Regions from separate parts of the Rhodococcus sp. MTM3W5.2 genome, predicted to be linked through region 1. Evidence: riboswitches for the same ligand, from Rfam matches in the RefSeq annotation. Region 1 holds a riboswitch; each other region holds the start of a gene.
The links. A riboswitch is a leader RNA that binds a small molecule or an ion and turns the genes downstream of it on or off. The one in region 1 is predicted to bind cobalamin.

Region 1 (5,675 bases):
AGCCACCGAGCCCGCCGTGGTGATGGAGATCTGGTCGGATATCGCCTGCCCGTGGTGCTACATCGGTAAGCGCCGCTTCGCGGCCGCGCTGGAGAAGTTCGAGCACCGTGACCAGGTGCGGGTGGTGTGGCGTTCCTACCAGCTGGCCCCCGAGACGCCGATCGGCGCCAGGGCCAGCGAGCTCGAGGCGCTGGCCCGGCACAAGGGCCTGCCCGCCGATCAGATCAGGCAGATGTTCGCCCACGTCGCGTCCACCGCTGCGGCCGACGGCCTCACGATGGACTTCGACACCGTGATCGCTGCGAACACCTTCGACGCCCACCGGCTGGTCCACCTCGCGGGGGACAGGAGCGTGGACGTGATGGAGGCGCTGTTCCGCGCCCATTTCACCGACGGCCGGGTGGTGGACGACCGCGACGAACTCGTCGCGATCGCCGCCGAGAGCGGGCTCGACGCGACCGCGATCCGCGCAGCGCTCGAGACCGACGCCGCGGCGGAGCAGGTGCGCGGGGACATCGAGGAGGCGCGCCTGCTCGGCGTGACCGGGGTGCCGTTCTTCGCCGCCAACCGGGCGATCGGTGTCTCCGGCGCGCAGCCCGTCGAGGTGTTCATCCAGCTGCTCGAGCAGGCCTACGCGCAGTCCGGGGCGATCGTCACGCTCGGTGACGACGCAGGCAGCTGCGCCGACGACTCCTGCGCCGTCTAGCGGCGCGCGAAGTACCTCCTGGCGCCCGCGCCCAGCAGCAGGCCGAGCCCGGCGACCACCGCGATCAGGTGGACGGTCCGTGCCAGACCGATGAGTGTCGACGCGACCGTGAGGTCGGCGACGTCGAATCCGTTCGCCGACAACAGCCAGGCCGCGGGTTCGATGACCAGCGACCCGATTCCGATCGTCCCGAGGCCGACCAGCAGGGTCAGCCGGGCGGGGTTCGAGCCGCGCCGCATCGCGACGGCGAGCGCGTACACCGCGCCGTAGATCGCCAGCCGGATCGCGCCCTGGACGGCGATCGCGGACGGACTCGCGCCGCCCTCGTCGAGCGCGCGAGCGGCCTGGAGGATCGCCTCGACGATGCCGGCGAGCAACGCGACGGACAGCAGGGTGAAGGAGTGCTCGACCTGGCGTGGCGGGCGGGTGCGGATCTCGGTGGTGGTCATGGTTTCCGAGCGTGCCGCCCGGTGGCGGCAACGGGCATCACCCCGTGGCGTGAATCCGGGCTCACCCCACGGTATCGGTCGACCGTGTGGGACAACGGAAGAAGCGGTGGAGCCCGGTGCAATGCACCGGGCTCCACCGCTTCGCTCGAGAGGTGACGTCAGCGGGCGGTCAGCGACTCCGACTGGGAGCTCGCCTTCGCGGCACGCTCGGTGAGGAACGCGAACCCGAGTCCGAGCGCCAGCCACAACGTGGCCTGGATCGTCAGCGAGGACACCCGGAAGTCCCACAGCAGGCTGGCGGGGAAGTCGGGGCCGACCTCGTTGATGTCCGGGAGCACCAGGTAGCCGATTCCGGCGACGGCAAGGAAGGCGAGCAGCGGTGCGGCGATCCGGACGGTCAGGAACTGGTTGGCCGCCACCACCTTTGCCACGTAGGCCGCGATCGACACCGCGGCCAGGCCGAGTACCACCGCGGCGAGCCACAGCCAGGTCCGATTGTTGATGGTCTCCGGGTCCCCGACCGCGGGCGGGTTCGCCGGATACTTGAAGAACGGCACCGCCTCGACCGCAAGCCAGCCGAGACCGGCAAGGGTCAGCGCGAGGATCGGTCCGGACAGTCCGCTGACCCGGCGTGCGTAGTACGCGACCGCGGCGAACAGGGCGCCGAGCGCGAGACCGGCGAGGCTGGTCGCGAGGAACAGGCCGAACCGCTGCCCGTCCCTGCTGACCAGCGGCTCCTCGGAATCGCCGTGCGAGTGTCCGCCGGACTCCGCGCCGGTCGTGGCCTCTGTCGTCCCGGCGTCGTGCCCGTGCGGTTCGACGGGCGCGGCCGCGGCCTCCTCGATCGCGATGGCCGCGTCGATGTGCGGTTCGCCGATCACGAACGCGACGGCACCGGCGAGCAGTCCGGCGATTAGGCCGGCCAGCAGGCCGCGGATGAGGAGGTTCTTGAAGGTTCCGGTCAGTGGCACGGCAGGCCCAGCAGGTGGCGACCGTCATGCATCAGCTCGTGCATGTACATGCCGGTGCGCGAGACCGCACCCTGGTCGAAGCCGACCAGGTAGAGGGTCAGCATCGCGAGCAGGACAACGCCCGCGATGATCATCGCGATGCCGACAGAATCGGTCGCCGTGCTGGGATTGTGTACGAGTGCCATGGTTCCTCCTGGGATTCCGCGTCCCTTAAAAGCCCATGCGATGGCCCCGGTATCTGGCTGTCGAGGGTGTGCCTCGATCACAGTGGCGCGACCGCTCCGGACTCTCACCGGATTCCCGTCAACCATCGCAATTACCAGCGCACTCTCGCACTCACCCGACAGTGGTGTCAATCGCAACGTGTTCGGCCGACCGGCGAGACGTTCGCGCGTACTTCATCGGGCGGTCTGCGACTGTTGGCGGGATCGCCATGCCGACAGGGATCGATGAGTCGGTGCGAATAGTGCAGCTGGCCAACTTCTACGGCCCCCGATCGGGCGGGCTGCGCACCGCGCTGCACAACTGGGGCGCCGGCTACTGCGGACGCGGGCACGAGGTGATCCTGGTTGTTCCTGGTAGGCGCGATGCCGAGGAGGTGATGGCGAGCGGGGTCCTCCGGATCACCCTGGCGGCGGTGCCGATCCCGGCCACCGGCGGTTATCGCGCCGTCAACCCGCGACGGGTGGCCGACGTCGTGCGGGGGCTGCGCCCGGCCGCCCTCGAGGTGTCGGACCGGCTGACGTTGCGCGGCTTCGGGCAGTGGGCGCGTCGGCGGGACATACGGAGCGTGGTGGTGTCCCACGAGCGACTCGACCGGCTGCTCGGACAGGTGCTGCCGCCGCGTACGGCGCGTTCGTGGGCGGACGTCGCCAACGCGCGGATGGTGCGCAACTTCGATGCGGTGGTCTGCACCACCGCGTTCGCGTCCGAGGAGTTCATCCGGATCGGCGCGGGAAACCTGTTCCGCGTTCCGCTTGGCGTCGACCTGACGCTGTTCCATCCGGATCGGCGGGACGAGGACGTGCGCGAGCACTACGCCCGGCCGTCGCAACGGCTGCTGCTGCACTGCGGACGGCTGTCGGTGGAGAAGCAGGTCGAACGCAGCATCGAGGCGGTCCGGTCCCTCGTCGGGCAGGGGCAGGACATCCGGTTGGTGATCGCAGGGGACGGGCCGAAGCGAGAAGCCTTGCGGCACAGGGCGAGGAAGCTGCCGGTGCACTTCACTGGGTTCATCGGCGACGCAGGCCGGCTGGCGACGCTGTTCGCCTCCGCAGACGTCACCCTTGCGCCCGGCCCGCACGAGACGTTCTGCCTGTCGGCACTCGAGTCGCTGGCAGCGGGGACGCCGGTGGTCGCGGCCAGATCGTCCGCCCTGGCGGAGATCATCACCCCGGACTGCGGGGCGCTTGCGCACGGGCGGGGCGTCGCGCTGGCGGACGCCGTCACCGGGGTGCTGGCCCTCCCTGCGGGTGCGCGCAGGGAGTCCGCCCGACTGCGGGCCGAACAGTTCAGCTGGTCGGCGTCAGTCGACGGGATGCTGTCGGTACTGGCGGGGAACTGACGGCGGGGTGGACAGCGCCCGCCGCAACGCGGCCGCGGCCCGGCCCATCGCCTCGGGTCCCGACCGACCGACTCCCACCATGTTCGCGAAGGAGTGGATCAGCCCGGGCTCGAGGACGTACTGCACCTCGACCCCCGCCTCGCGGAGCTTCTCGGCGTAGGCCTCGCCCTCGTCGCGCAGCGGATCGAACCCCGCGGTCACCAGGTAGGCGGGCGGCAGGCCGGTGAGGTCGCCATAGATCGGTGACAGCAGCGGATCGGTCCGGTCTGCGCCCGCCGGGATGTAGCTCTCGTCGGCGAGGTCCATGAACCGTGTGGTCAGGAAGAATTCCGCGAAGGTCGCCCGGCTGGGTCGCTTCACCGCGACATCCACCCCGGGATAGATCAGCAACTGGAACACCGGCGGCGCCCCGAGCCCGCCGTGTGCGGCGCGCTGGGCGAGGACGGCGGCGAGGTTTCCGCCCGCGCTGTCGCCGCCTACGGCGATCCGGTCGGGGTCGATGCCGAGCCCGGCCGCATTGGCGGTCACGAACGAGTACGCCGCCTCGACGTCGTGCAGCGCCGCGGGGAAGGGCGACTCGGGGGCCAACCGGTAGTCGACGGCGACGACCCGCACCCCGGCCCGTTCGGCCAGGAATCGGCACACCGCGTCGTGGCTGTCGAGGTCGCAGTAGATCCAGCCGCCGCCGTGCGCGTAGAGCAGCGCGGGCGACGTGGTGGTCAGGCCGCGCGGGGTATAGAACCGGAGCCGGAGAGGGCCACCTGGGCCGTCGATGTCGCGGTCGGTGACCGCGCCGATCGGTAGATTGCCGCCGACGGCCCTGGAACTGGACAGCAGCGCGCGCCGACCACTGGGGATCGGACGCTCGTCGAAGGGCCTGCCCTCGACCCTCTGCAAAGCGAGGATGAGCTGCATCTCCGGGTCGAGGACGTTGCCCTCGATCTCCACCGGACGCCCCGCCATGCGGCGGAGGACGCCCGCGGGCATCCGCAGGAGGATCTGCAGCGTGTGCCGCCTCGCGGCGTCGATCGCCCGGGCCATAGGTGCGAACCTACGCGCTCGACCAGGGGCGGATGCCCGTTTCGAGGCTCAGGCGTTCTTCGCAGCGGCGGCCACGTCGAGCACGACCTCGAACTCGAGCAGGGAGGCACCGGTTGCCACCGGCTTGGCGCGCTCACCCGAGTGCGCGGCCCTGGCCGGGCCGTCGGACCAGGCCTTGAAGGCCTCCTCGGATTCCCACTGCGTCACGACGAAGTAGCGCTCGTCGCCCTTGACGGGGCGCAGCAACTGGAAGCCGAGGAAGCCGGGGGAGTTCTCGACCGCGTGCGCGCGGTTCGCGAAGCGCTTCTCCAGCTCGGGGCCTGCGCCCTCGGGAACCTCGATTGCATTGATCTTCACGACTGCCATGCGGGCGAGCGTACTCCGCTCGCGGTCAGGCGCCGGTGGTGTCGGGTTCGGCGAGATGCTCGGTCAGCACTGCCAATTGGATCTTGCCCGCGTCGGCGTGGACCGCGCGGCCGGCGTCGGTGACGTCGACGAAAACCCCGCGACGATCCGATTCGCACAGCGACCGTGCAACCAGCCCCGCCTTCTCCAGCCGCGCGACGCTCCGGGAGAGGGCGCTCGGGCTCAGGTACATGTCCGCGGCGAGCTCCTGCATCCGCGGGTGCTTGCAGGTGACGCTCATCAGGCGGTCGAGGGTCTCGAAGTCGCTCATGCTCAGGCCGTGCGCGTTCTGCATCTGGCGATCGAGGTCGCACGCGATGCCGTTGTACCGGTCGAGCAGCGCTCGCCAGGTGCCGCGGAGCTCAGCTTCTGACGTCATGGCCGCATCCTAGTTCCAGTCCACACATTGATGCAAGCGAATTAAATGTTAACGAAATTAGTGCTTGCGCATTGATTGCACATGCACATACAGTCCTCGACGTGACTATCACCGAAACCACTCCGAACCTCACCGCCTCGCCGGGTTCGACCGCTCCTGC
Region 2 (5,675 bases), 2.6 Mb from region 1:
ATCCTGGCGTCGAGCGAACTGAACAACGCCTCGCGCACACGCTCCGAGGTTGGCCGGGTGCCCTTCGGCGGGACCCGGAGCCGGCGCCCACCCGCGGCGCCGGCGACGATCCGGGTCACTGCGGCCCGTCCTCCTCCGTCGACACCACGGAGATCACGGTCAGCAGGTCGCCGCCCTCGACCTGCTGCACCGGGGTGATCGCGAGCCTGCTCACGACGCCACCACGGGTGGCGGTGATCGCCGCCTCCATCTTCATCGCCTCGATCGTCGCGACGGTGTCGCCCGCGGCGACCTTCTGTCCCTCCGCCACGACAAGGGTGACGACGCCCGCGAACGGCGCGGCCACGTGGCCGGGGTTGCCCCGGTCCGCCTTCTCCGCGGCGGGGACCTCGCTGGCGATCGAACGGTCACGCACCGACACCGGACGCAGCTGGCCGTTGAGGATGCACATCACCGTGCGCATGCCGCGCTCGTCGGGTTCGGAGATCGCCTCCAGCCCGATGAGCAGCTCGACACCGGGGGCCAGCGTGACCCGGTGCTCCTCGCCGCGGCGCAGGCCGTAGAAGAACTGGTTCGCCGACAGCCGCGAGGTGTCGCCGTACTTCTCGCGGTGCTCGAGGAACTCGCGGGTGGGTCCGGGGAACAGCAGCCGGTTCAGGGTGCCGCGGCGCTCGACAGGAGAACCGTCGAGTCCGGCCTGGTCGTCCGCGGTCAGAGGGGTCTCGGGCTTCGCGTCGCCGCGGCCCTCGAGCGCCCTGGTGCGGAACGGCTCCGGCCAGCCGCCCGCCGGGTTGCCCAGTTCGCCGCGCAGGAACCCGATCACCGATTCCGGGATGTCGTATCCGGCGGGGTTCTCCGCGAACTCGTCCGTCGACACGCCCGAGCCGACGAGGTGCAGCGCGAGGTCGCCGACCACCTTGGAGGACGGGGTCACCTTCACCAGGCGCCCGAGCATCCGGTCCGCCGCCGCGTACTTCGCCTCGACCTCCTCGAACTGGTCGCCCAGTCCGAGCGCGATGGCCTGCTGGCGCAGGTTCGACAGCTGACCGCCGGGGATCTCGTGCGTGTAGACGCGACCGGTGGGGCAGGCAGCCCGGACTCGAACGGCGCGTACACCTTTCGCAGCGCCTCCCAGTACGGCTCGAGGTCGCACACGGCCTGCAGATCCAGGCCCGTGTCCCGCGCCGAGTGTGCGGTGGCCGCGACGATCGCCGACAACGCGGGCTGGCTGGTGGTGCCCGCCAGCGCCGCGCTCGCGCCGTCGACGGCGTCGGCTCCCGCCTGCCACGCCGCCAGATAGGTGGCCAGCTGGCCGCCGGGGGTGTCGTGGGTGTGCACGTGCACCGGCAGGTCGAAGTTGCTGCGCAGCGCCGACACCAGGGTGGCGGCCGCCGGTGCGCGCAGCAGTCCGGCCATGTCCTTGATGGCCAGCACGTGGGCGCCCGCGTCCACGATCTGCTCGGCCAGCTTCAGGTAGTAGTCGAGGGTGTAGAGGTCCTCGTTCGGGTTCGACAGGTCACCGGTGTAGCTCATCGCGACCTCGGCGACGGCGGTGCCCGTCTCGCGGACCGCGTCGATGGCGGGCCGCATCTGGTCGACGTTGTTGAGCGCGTCGAAGATCCGGAAGATGTCCACGCCCGTCGAGGTGGCCTCGCGCACGAACGCGCGGGTGACCGACTCGGGGTAGGGCGTGTAGCCGACGGTGTTGCGGCCGCGCAGCAGCATCTGCAGACAGATATTCGGCATCGCCTCGCGCAGCGCGGCCAGCCGCTCCCACGGGTCCTCGTGCAGGAAGCGCAGCGCGACGTCGTAGGTCGCGCCGCCCCAGGCCTCCACCGACAGCAGCTCGGGCGTCAACCGGGCGACGTGACCCGCGACGTCGAGCAGGCCGCCGGTGCGAACCCGGGTCGCCAGCAGGGACTGGTGCGCGTCGCGGAAGGTGGTGTCGGTGACACCGAGCGCGGCCTGTGCGCGCAGCGCGGCGGCGAAGCCGTCGGGCCCGAGCTCGATCAGTCGCTGCTTCGAGCCGGCGGGCGGCGGCGTGGTCAGGTCGATCTTGGGCAGCTTGTCGCGCGCGTAGACGGTGGTGGGGCGCTCGCCGTGCGGCTTGTTGACGGTCACGTCGGCGAGGTAGGTCAGGATCTTGGTGCCGCGGTCGGCCGACGCCCTCGAGGTCAGCAGCGCCGGGCGCTCCTCGATGAACGAGGTCGTCACGTTGCCCGCGCGGAAGTCCGGGTCGTCGAGGACGGCCTGCAGGAACGGGATGTTGGTGGCCACGCCGCGGATCCGGAATTCGGTCACCGCCCGGCGCGCCCTTGCCACGGCCGCGGGCAGGTCCCGGCCGCGACAGGTGAGCTTGACGAGCATCGAGTCGAAGTAGGCGCCCACCTCGGCGCCCAGGTTGGCGCCGCCGTCGAGGCGAACGCCTGCACCGCCGGGCGTGCGGTACGCGGTGATCCGGCCGGTGTCGGGGCGGAATCCGTTGGCCGGGTCCTCGGTGGTGATGCGGAGCTGCAGCGCCGCGCCGCGGAGCTTGATCGAATCCTGGGCCAGACCCAGATCGGCCAGCGTCTCGCCGGAGGCGATCCGGAGCTGCGCCTGCACCAGGTCCACGTCCGTCACCTCCTCGGTGACGGTGTGCTCGACCTGGATGCGCGGGTTCATCTCGATGAACACGTGGTTGCCGCGGGTGTCGAGGAGGAACTCGACGGTGCCCGCGCAGCTGTAGTTGATCTCCTTGGCGAAGGCGACAGCGTCGGCGCAGATCCGCGCGCGCAGATCCTCCGGGAGGTTCGGCGCGGGCGCCAGCTCGATCACCTTCTGGTGCCGTCGCTGCACGCTGCAGTCACGCTCGAACAGGTGGATCACGTTGCCCTGACCGTCGGCCAGGATCTGCACCTCGATGTGCCGCGGGTCGACGACGGCCTGCTCGAGGAACACGGTGGCGTCACCGAAGGCGGACTCCGCCTCGCGGGCCGCGGCCTCGATCGCCTCGCGCAGCTGGGCACGCTCGGCGACCCGGCGCATGCCGCGACCACCGCCGCCTGCGACCGCCTTGACGAACAGCGGGAACTGCATGGACTCGGCGGCGGCGAGCAGCTCGTCCACGTCGGCGGACGGCGCCGACGAGGAGAGCACGGGGAGTCCGGCCGCCTTCGCGGCGGCGATCGCGCGGGCCTTGTTGCCGGTGAGCTCGAGCACCTCGGCGGACGGGCCGACGAAGGTGATGCCCTCGGCGGCACAGGCCGCGGCGAGGTCCGGGTTCTCCGAGAGGAAGCCGTAGCCGGGGTAGATGGCGTCGGCGCCGGACTTCTTCGCAGCCGCGACGATCTCGGCGATCGACAGGTAGGCCCGGACCGGGTGCCCCTCCTCCCCGATCTGGTAACTCTCGTCGGCCTTCAGTCGGTGGACCGAGTTGCGGTCCTCGTACGGAAAGACAGCTACGGTCCCCGCGCCCAGCTCGTAGGAGGCGCGGAATGCCCTGATCGCGATTTCCCCGCGATTGGCAACCAAAACTTTAGAGAACATTGCTGAAAATTACCCTTGCTCTCGTACCGCTCGCCGGACGGTGTCCTAGCATCCGGGAAATTCCCGCATACTCGACCCGCTGTAACGATGCAGTACGCTACCGGCCCCCACCTCACAGGGATACGGCACCCACCGTGAGCTGCGGATACGACTCGATCGCGCCCTCTTTCGCAGGGTTCGCAGATGGCCCGAACGGCGGGCGAACACCCCCGCAGCGAGCTGGTCGACCGCTCCCGTTCTGCCTCATATACTCATCAGTGCAATCGGTCCGCCCGGTGTGGTCATGAGGAGCCCCGAAGTCCCCGCCCGGCGTCGAAGCACGTCTCCCCGTCTATGTGGAGAGAGGTGTGAGAGGGAACCCGGTGAGAATCCGGGACTGTCCCGCAGCGGTATGCAGGAACGACCGCCGTCACCATGCACTGGACTTCGCGTCTGGGAAGCGACGGCCACTAGGACCGGTGTCGATCACCGGGCGCCTGCGAGTCCGAAGACCTGCCGACTGCGTCGGGCACGCCGTGCCCGACGGTCCACCGCCTCGTGGAATGGGCGAGTAGATCGGATCGCCGTTGACTGCTGCCCGCATGCGGGCGCCACCTGGGCTCGGTCCGTGCTCTCGTCTGCCGGTGGTGGCCACCCCGCTGTCAGCAACTGGAGAACACCGTGACATCCACCTTCACCGCAACCGTGCTGGGCTCCCCGCGCATCGGTCCCCGCCGCGAACTCAAGAAGGCCGTCGAGTCCTTCTGGGCAGGCACGCTCGACGCCTCCGCGCTCGATGCCGTCGCGCGGGACCTGCGCACACAGACCTGGACCGAACTGCGCGACGCCGGGATCGACTCCGTTCCGGTCAACGTCTTCTCGTACTACGACCAGATGCTCGACACCGCCGCGATGCTCGGCGCCCTGCCGGAGCGGGTCGCAGGAGAGTCGACGGCTCTTGATCGCTATTTCGCGGCCGCCCGCGGTACCGCCACCGTCACCCCACTCGAGATGACGAAGTGGTTCGACACGAACTACCACTACCTGGTCCCCGAGATCAGCTCCTCGACGCGGTTCACCCTCGACCCGTCGAAGGTGCTGGGCGAGGTCGAGGAGGCGCGGGCGCTCGGCATCGCCGCGCGACCGGTGCTGATCGGGCCGGTCACCTTCCTGCTCCTGTCGAAAGCGATCGACTCCGAGTCCTCCCTCCTCTCCCGAGTCGGGGAGCTCCTCCCGCTCTACTCCGCGCTGCTCGGGCGGCTGGCGGACGCAGGCGTCGAGTGGGTCCAGATCGATGAACCCGCGCTGGTCGCCGATCGCACGGAGCCCGAGATCGCCACCGCGGGCGAGGTCTACCGGGCGCTGTCCGCGCTCGAGCATCGGCCCGCGATCCTGCTCGCCTCCTACTTCGGCGACCTCGGCGCCGCCCTGCCCACGCTTGCGAAGACCGGCGTCGAGGGACTGGCGGTCGACCTCGTCGCCGGCGACCCCGAGGCACTGGCCGGAATCCCCGAACTCGCGGGCAAGCACGTCGTCGCCGGGATCGTCGACGGGCGGAACATCTGGCGCAACGACCTGGCCGAATCCCTGACGACGCTCGAAACCCTGCGCGGGAGCGTGGGTTCGGTCGCGGTCTCCACCTCCTGCTCCCTGCTGCACGTGCCGTACTCGCTCGAGAGCGAGAGCGAACTCGACGACGCCCTGCGGTCCTGGCTGGCCTTCGGCTCCGAGAAGGTGCGCGAGGTGATCACCCTCGCGACCGGCCTGCGTTCCGGTCGCGATGCCGTCGGCGCGGAACTGGCTCATGCGGCTTCCGCGAAGGCCACCCGGGCGGCCGATCGACGGCTGCACGACTACGCGATCCGGGCGCGATTGACCGGCCTGAAGGCGGCCGACGGCGGGCGGCGTCCCGCCGCGGAGCGTCGCGAGGTGCAGGCGGCAGTCCTGCCGCTGCCACAGCTGCCCACCACCACGATCGGCTCGTACCCGCAGACGACCGCGATCCGGGTGGCCAGGGCCGCGCTGCGGAAGGGCGAGATCGACGAGGCCGAGTACCTGCACCGGATGCGCGGCGAGGTAGCCGATGTCATCGCCCTCCAGGAACAGCTGGGTCTCGACGTGCTCGTGCACGGTGAACCCGAGCGCAACGACATGGTGCAGTACTTCGC
Region 3 (5,675 bases), 230 kb from region 1:
TCGTAGCCGCCGAGCACCGGCTGCGACTTACGCAGCATCAGCTCGCCGGTCGCGACGTCGTAGTCGTACACCCGGCTGGGCGTGATGAACGAGGTGAAGCCCAGCCGCAGCAGCGGCCCCGTCCACTCCGGGTTGGACCCGGCGCCGACCGAGTACAGCTCCTCGTCGAACTCGAGCTCGCGCAGCTCGCCGTAGCCGTCGGCGGTCAACGGCCACACCGCGAGCCGGGTGAGGGCCTCGCGCCGGTAGCTCAGCACCAGGTGACCGGCGAACGCCTCCGCGTCCTCGAGCCGGACGTCCGCGCGCGGCGCGAGCAGGGTGCGCTGATCGGTCGGGTCGGCCACCGGGGCGTCGACCAGGGTGAAGTTCTCCGCCTTCACACCGTCGACGTCGCCGTTGTGCAGGATCAGGAACCGGTCCTCGCCCGCGACGACCGCGTGCTCGACGCTGTACTCGACACCGTCGACGCGGGGCAGCACCACCCGGAACTCGCCCTCGGGGTCGTCCGATTCGAGGCAGCGGATCTCCGAGGTGATCTTGGAGCCGATCCAGATCATCAGGTACTTCTCGCTGCGGGTGGACCCGAAGCCGACCCAGAACCGCTCGTCCGGCTCGTGGAAGACCTGCGCGTCCTCGGACTGCGCGGTGCCCAGCTTGTGCCGCCAGACGGTGTCGGGCCGCCAGGCCTCGTCCACCGTCATGTAGAAGACGTGCTCGTTGTCCACCGACCAGGTGGCGCCGGGCGCGGTGCCGGGGATCTCGTCGGCGAGCAGCTCACCGGTGCGCAGGTCCTTGAACCGCAGGGTGTACCGCTCGTCGCCGGCGGTGTCCACGGAGTACGCCAGCAGATGGCCGTCGAGGGTGATCGAGAACGCACCAAGGGAGAAGAAGTCGTGCCCCTCGGCGAGCAGGTTGCTGTCGAGCAGCACCTGCTCACCCTCGATCTCCGTCTCGGCGGAGAGCACCGGCGGGGTCCAGTCGTCCGGGCCTGAGATCGGGCACCGGCACTGCACCCCGTACTGCTTGCCCTCGAAGCTGCGGGAGTAGTACCACCACTGGCCCATCCGGGACGGCACCGAAAGGTCGGTCTCCTGGGTGCGGGCCTTGATCTCCTGGAAGATCGTTTCCCGCAACGGCGCGAGGTGCTCGGTCTGCTGCTCCGTGTAGGCGTTCTCCGCCTCGAGGTACGCGCGCACCTCGGGGTCGTCCTTCTCGCGCAGCCACTCGTAGTTGTCGACGAAGGTGTCGCCGTGGTGGGTGCGCTCGAGGGGACCTTCTTGGCGACCGGGGCTGCGATGGGGCTGCTGACCGGGGTGACGGACGAAGTCATGCCGCCCAGCCTAGGCGGTGCGTGCCGCGGCGCGGCGGGCTACACCGGGCTCTGGACCCAGTCGTCGAAGGACAGCCCGGAGATGCGCTCGTAGGCCTCGATGTACCGGGCCCGGGTGGCGTCGACGATCTCCTGGGGCAGCGGCGGCGGGGGCGTGTCGCTCGCCCGGTCCCAGCCGGACTCCTGGCCGGTGAGCCAGTTGCGGACGAACTGCTTGTCGAAGCTCGGCTGCACCCGGCCCGGCTCATAGCCATCGGCTGGCCAGTAGCGGGACGAGTCCGGGGTGAGCACCTCGTCGGCGAGGACCAGGTTGCCGTCGGCGTCGAGGCCGAACTCGAACTTGGTGTCGGCCAGGATGATGCCCCGGTCCGCGGCGAAACTGGCTGCCCGGAAATAGATGTCGAGGGTGTCCTCGCGCAGCTTGATCGCCAGCTCCTGACCGAGCTGATCGATCACGGTCGCGAAGTCGACGTTCTCGTCGTGCTCGCCGAGCACCGCTTTGGTGGCGGGGGTGAAGATCGGCTCGGGCAGCTTGCTGGCCTCGACGAGGCCCTCGGGCAGCTCGACGCCGCAGACGGCGCCGGTGCGCTGGTAGTCGGCGAGCCCGGACCCGGTGAGGTAGCCACGGGCCACGCACTCGACCGGCACCATGTTCAGCTTGCGCACCACGAGGGCGCGGCCGAGCACCTCGGCCGGGATCCGCTCGTCGTCGGGCGCGCCTGCCAGGTGGTTGGTGCCGCCGAGCTGCTCGAAGAAGAACACGCTCATCGCGGTGAGCACGCGACCCTTATCGGGGATCGGGGTGCTCAGCACGTGGTCGTAGGCGGAGATCCGGTCGCTCGCGACCAGCAGCAGGTGCTCGTCGTCGATCGTGTAGAGGTCGCGGACCTTGCCGCCGGCCAGGTGGGCGTAGTCGGAGAGTGAGGGGCGCACACCGGAACCCTATCGGGTCGCTGCCCGGCCGATTCGCGGGCGATCGCCCACAGAGGGCGTTGGTCTATCCTGCAACCGTTGTCGCGGTGTTCGGGAAGTCCGGTGCAAAGCCGGCGCGGTACTCGCCACTGTGAGCAGGTACGTCGGCTACTCGGGGTCCACCCCAGCCACTGGATGCGCAAGCGTCCGGGAAGGCGTAGCCGGCGGCCATCCCTGCCGAGCCAGGAGACCGGCCGTGACGCATACCTGCATGTTTTCCACGAGTCATGGAAGGCGGGTCGCTTTGCGCACCCCTGTTTCACACCGAGTCATCGCATCTACCGCAGCGGCGATCGCTGCCGCTCTCACCCTGTCCGCGTGCGGCGGATCGTCGAACTCCGACACCCACACCGCCGCGGTCTCCCTGCAGAACTGCGGCCGCACCGTGACCCTCGACGGGCCCGCCGAACGGGGCGTCACCCTCAACCAGGGCGCCACCGAGACAGCGCTGTCGATCGGCGCCAAGGGCCAGATGGCGGGCACGGCCTACCTCGACGACACGATCGCTCCCCAGTGGCAGTCTGCGTACGCCGAGGTCCCGACTCTCGACGAGAAGGACTTCCCGAGCCGGGAGGCCCTGCTCGAGACCAAGCCCGACCTGGTGACGGCGTCGTACTCGAGCGCGTTCGACGACAAGGCCGTCGGCTCGCACGAGTCGTTCGACGAGCTCGGCGTCGCCACCTATGTCTCCCCGTTCGGCTGCAAGGACAAATCGAAGCGACCCGCGGTCGCATGGGATTCGATCGCGACCGAGATCACCGACTACGGGATGATGTTCGGCCGCAAGGACGAGGCCGACGCGGTGGTCGCGCAGATGCGCGAGACGCTGACCGGCATCGAGGCGGCGGCGCCCGCGAAGGGCAAGAGCATCTTCTGGTACGACAGCAACACCACGACGCCGTACGTCGGGGCCAATGCAGGCGGGCCACAGCTGATCATCGACGCGGTCGGCGGCACCAACATCTTCGCAGGCACGGACGGATCCTGGGCCGACGGCAGCTGGGAGACGGTGCTGGCCGCGAACCCGGACGTCATCGTGCTCGCCGACGCCTCATGGGACACGGCCGAGGAGAAGAAGAACTACCTCCGCGGCGACCCGGCGCTGCGTGACCTGAAGGCGGTGCGCGAGGACGCGTTCGTCGTCCTCCCGTTCTCGACGACCACGCCGGGTCCGCGCACCATCGAGGGCGCGACGCTCGTCGCGGGGCAGTTGGGCGGCGAAGGGGCGTGACCGCGTCCACCCGGGCCCCTGCCCGGGCAGCCACCACGACCAGCACTGCATGGTCGGCGATCCTGGTCGCGCTGCTCGCGGTGAGCTGCGCGGCCGGGGTCGCGATCGGCGCGGCCGACCTGTCGATCGGCACGGTCGTCGAGTCGATCGCCGGACGGCTCGGCATCGGCCCTGGCACCGACCTGCTCACCACGCACATCGTCGTCGACCTGCGGTTGCCGCGGGTGCTGGCCGCCGCGGCGATCGGCGCAGGGCTCGCCCTGTGCGGTGCGGTGCTCCAGTCGCTGACCGGCAACCAGTTGGCCGACCCCTACCTGCTCGGCATGTCGGGGGGCGCGTCATTGGGCGCGGTCCTGGCGCTCACCACCGGCGCGAGTGCGGTGGGCGCCCTCGGATTCGGTGCCGTCTCGACGGCCGCGTTCCTCGGTGCCATCGGGAGCCTGCTGCTGGTGTTCGTCATCGCGACCTCCCGGTCCGGTGCGCTGCTGTCCGGTCGGCTCGTCCTCGCCGGGATAGCGGTGGGGCAGCTGGCGGCGGCGCTGACGTCGGCGCTGGTGCTCTTCGGCGACCGGGACGCCGCCCACCGGGTGTTGAGCTGGACCCTCGGTTCGGTGGCGGGTGTGCGCTGGCCGGGCCTGGTCGGCATCCTGATCGTCGTCGCTGCGACGATGACGATCGTCCTCGCCTACAGCCGGGTGCTGGACTCGTTCGCATTCGGTGAGCGCGCCGCCGCGAGCCTGGGCACCAACGTCGAACGCTCCCGCTGGGTGCTGTACGCGGTGGCGTCGCTGTGCACGGCGGCGCTGGTCGCGCAGGCAGGCATCATCGGGTTCGTCGGGCTCGTGGTGCCGCATGCGGCCCGCATGCTCGTCGGGCCGCTGCACGCGCGCCTGCTCCCGGTGGTGGCCCTGATGGGCGCGCTGCTGCTGGTGTGGGCCGACATCGCCGCCCGCACCGTCATGCCCGGGCGAGAACTGCCCATCAGCATCGTCACCGCCATCGTCGGGGTACCGGCGTTCGTGTGGCTGCTCCGACGACCGGGAGTTCGCGCGTGAGCCACCACACTCCGGAGATCCGAGTCGAGAACGTCACCTGGTCGGCCGGGGGCAGTCGGATCCTCGACCGGGTCGCATGCACGGCCCCTGCCGGACAGGTCACCGGGCTGATCGGTCCGAACGGGTCGGGCAAGACGTCGTTGCTGTCGACCATCGCCCGGCTCGAGCGTCCCGAGAACGGACGGGTGCTGCTCGGTGACGTACCGGCGACCGTGATGCACCGGCGCGAGTTCGCGCGGACCGTCGCACTGGTGGAACAGCATTCGGCCACAGAACTGGACCTGACGGTGGAACAGATCGTCGAACTCGGCACCATCCCGCAGCGCGGCGGCTGGGCCCGCCCCGCCGCACTCGGCACGGGCGAGGTCGTCACCGAATGCCTCGCGACGGCCGGGATAACCGACCTGCGACACCGGTTGTGGCAGAGCCTGTCCGGCGGCGAGAAGCAGAAGACCCAGCTGGCCCGGGCGTTCGCGCAGCGACCATGCGTGCTGCTGCTGGACGAGCCGACCAACCACCTCGACGTCTCGGCTTCGCTCGAACTCCTCGAGCTGATCCGGGCCCGCGGACTGACCACGGTGGCCGCGATGCACGACCTGAACCTGGCCGCGATGTACTGCGATCACCTGGTGGTGCTGCGCGACGGCCGGGTGGTCGCCGAGGGCCCGACGGAGTCGGTGCTGACCGCCGAACTGCTCGCGGAGGTGTACGGCCTCGACGCCCTGGTGCAGCCCCATCCACGGACAGGGCGACCACTGGTGGTGCTGTGCGGCACCGTCGACGCCACCGCCGAAAGGTCTTTCTCGTGAACATGATTCAGCGGAATCGGTGGGTGATCGTCACCGCGCCGACCGATCGCGGCGCCGATCCACGCGACCAGGTACTCGGGGCGCTGCGAGCGCTGCGGGACCGGCACCCGGACACCGTCTTCGTGACGGCGGTGCTCGGCGGCTCGGGGACATCCGTGACCACGGCGCTCGACGAGGCGGCCGCGGCAGGCGCCACCGAGGTCGTGGTGGTCAGTGCCCAGACCGTGCTCGACCGCAAGATGGACGCGTGGTTCCGCCGCGTCGTCGGGCACTGGTTG

Region 2: linked by a shared signal. The riboswitch ahead of metE (5-methyltetrahydropteroyltriglutamate--homocysteine S-methyltransferase) and the one ahead of BTZ20_RS23200 (CbtB domain-containing protein) in region 1 are both predicted to bind cobalamin.
Region 3: linked by a shared signal. The riboswitch ahead of BTZ20_RS22180 (ABC transporter substrate-binding protein) and the one ahead of BTZ20_RS23200 (CbtB domain-containing protein) in region 1 are both predicted to bind cobalamin.

Annotation. Positions count from the first base shown of each region.
Region 1 is NZ_CP019572.1:5,093,816-5,099,490, reverse strand. It holds gene BTZ20_RS23215 (DsbA family oxidoreductase) at 23-706, shown strand; gene BTZ20_RS23210 (hypothetical protein) at 703-1,155, opposite strand; gene BTZ20_RS23205 (CbtA family protein) at 1,314-2,126, opposite strand; gene BTZ20_RS23200 (CbtB domain-containing protein) at 2,117-2,311, opposite strand; cobalamin riboswitch at 2,336-2,465, opposite strand; gene BTZ20_RS23195 (glycosyltransferase) at 2,584-3,690, shown strand; gene BTZ20_RS23190 (alpha/beta hydrolase) at 3,652-4,731, opposite strand; gene mhuD (mycobilin-forming heme oxygenase MhuD) at 4,780-5,097, opposite strand; gene BTZ20_RS23180 (MarR family winged helix-turn-helix transcriptional regulator) at 5,123-5,515, opposite strand; gene BTZ20_RS23175 (MFS transporter) at 5,617-5,675, shown strand, end outside.
Region 2 is NZ_CP019572.1:2,072,107-2,077,781, reverse strand. It holds gene rsmD (16S rRNA (guanine(966)-N(2))-methyltransferase RsmD) at 1-119, opposite strand, end outside; partial or broken gene BTZ20_RS09565 (pyruvate carboxylase) at 116-3,528, opposite strand; cobalamin riboswitch at 3,840-4,043, shown strand; gene metE (5-methyltetrahydropteroyltriglutamate--homocysteine S-methyltransferase) at 4,189-5,675, shown strand, end outside.
Region 3 is NZ_CP019572.1:4,861,060-4,866,734, forward strand. It holds partial or broken gene BTZ20_RS22170 (S9 family peptidase) at 1-1,330, opposite strand, end outside; gene BTZ20_RS22175 (phosphoribosylaminoimidazolesuccinocarboxamide synthase) at 1,370-2,263, opposite strand; cobalamin riboswitch at 2,331-2,516, shown strand; gene BTZ20_RS22180 (ABC transporter substrate-binding protein) at 2,547-3,533, shown strand; gene BTZ20_RS22185 (FecCD family ABC transporter permease) at 3,530-4,588, shown strand; gene BTZ20_RS22190 (ABC transporter ATP-binding protein) at 4,585-5,397, shown strand; gene BTZ20_RS22195 ((2Fe-2S) ferredoxin domain-containing protein) at 5,400-5,675, shown strand, end outside.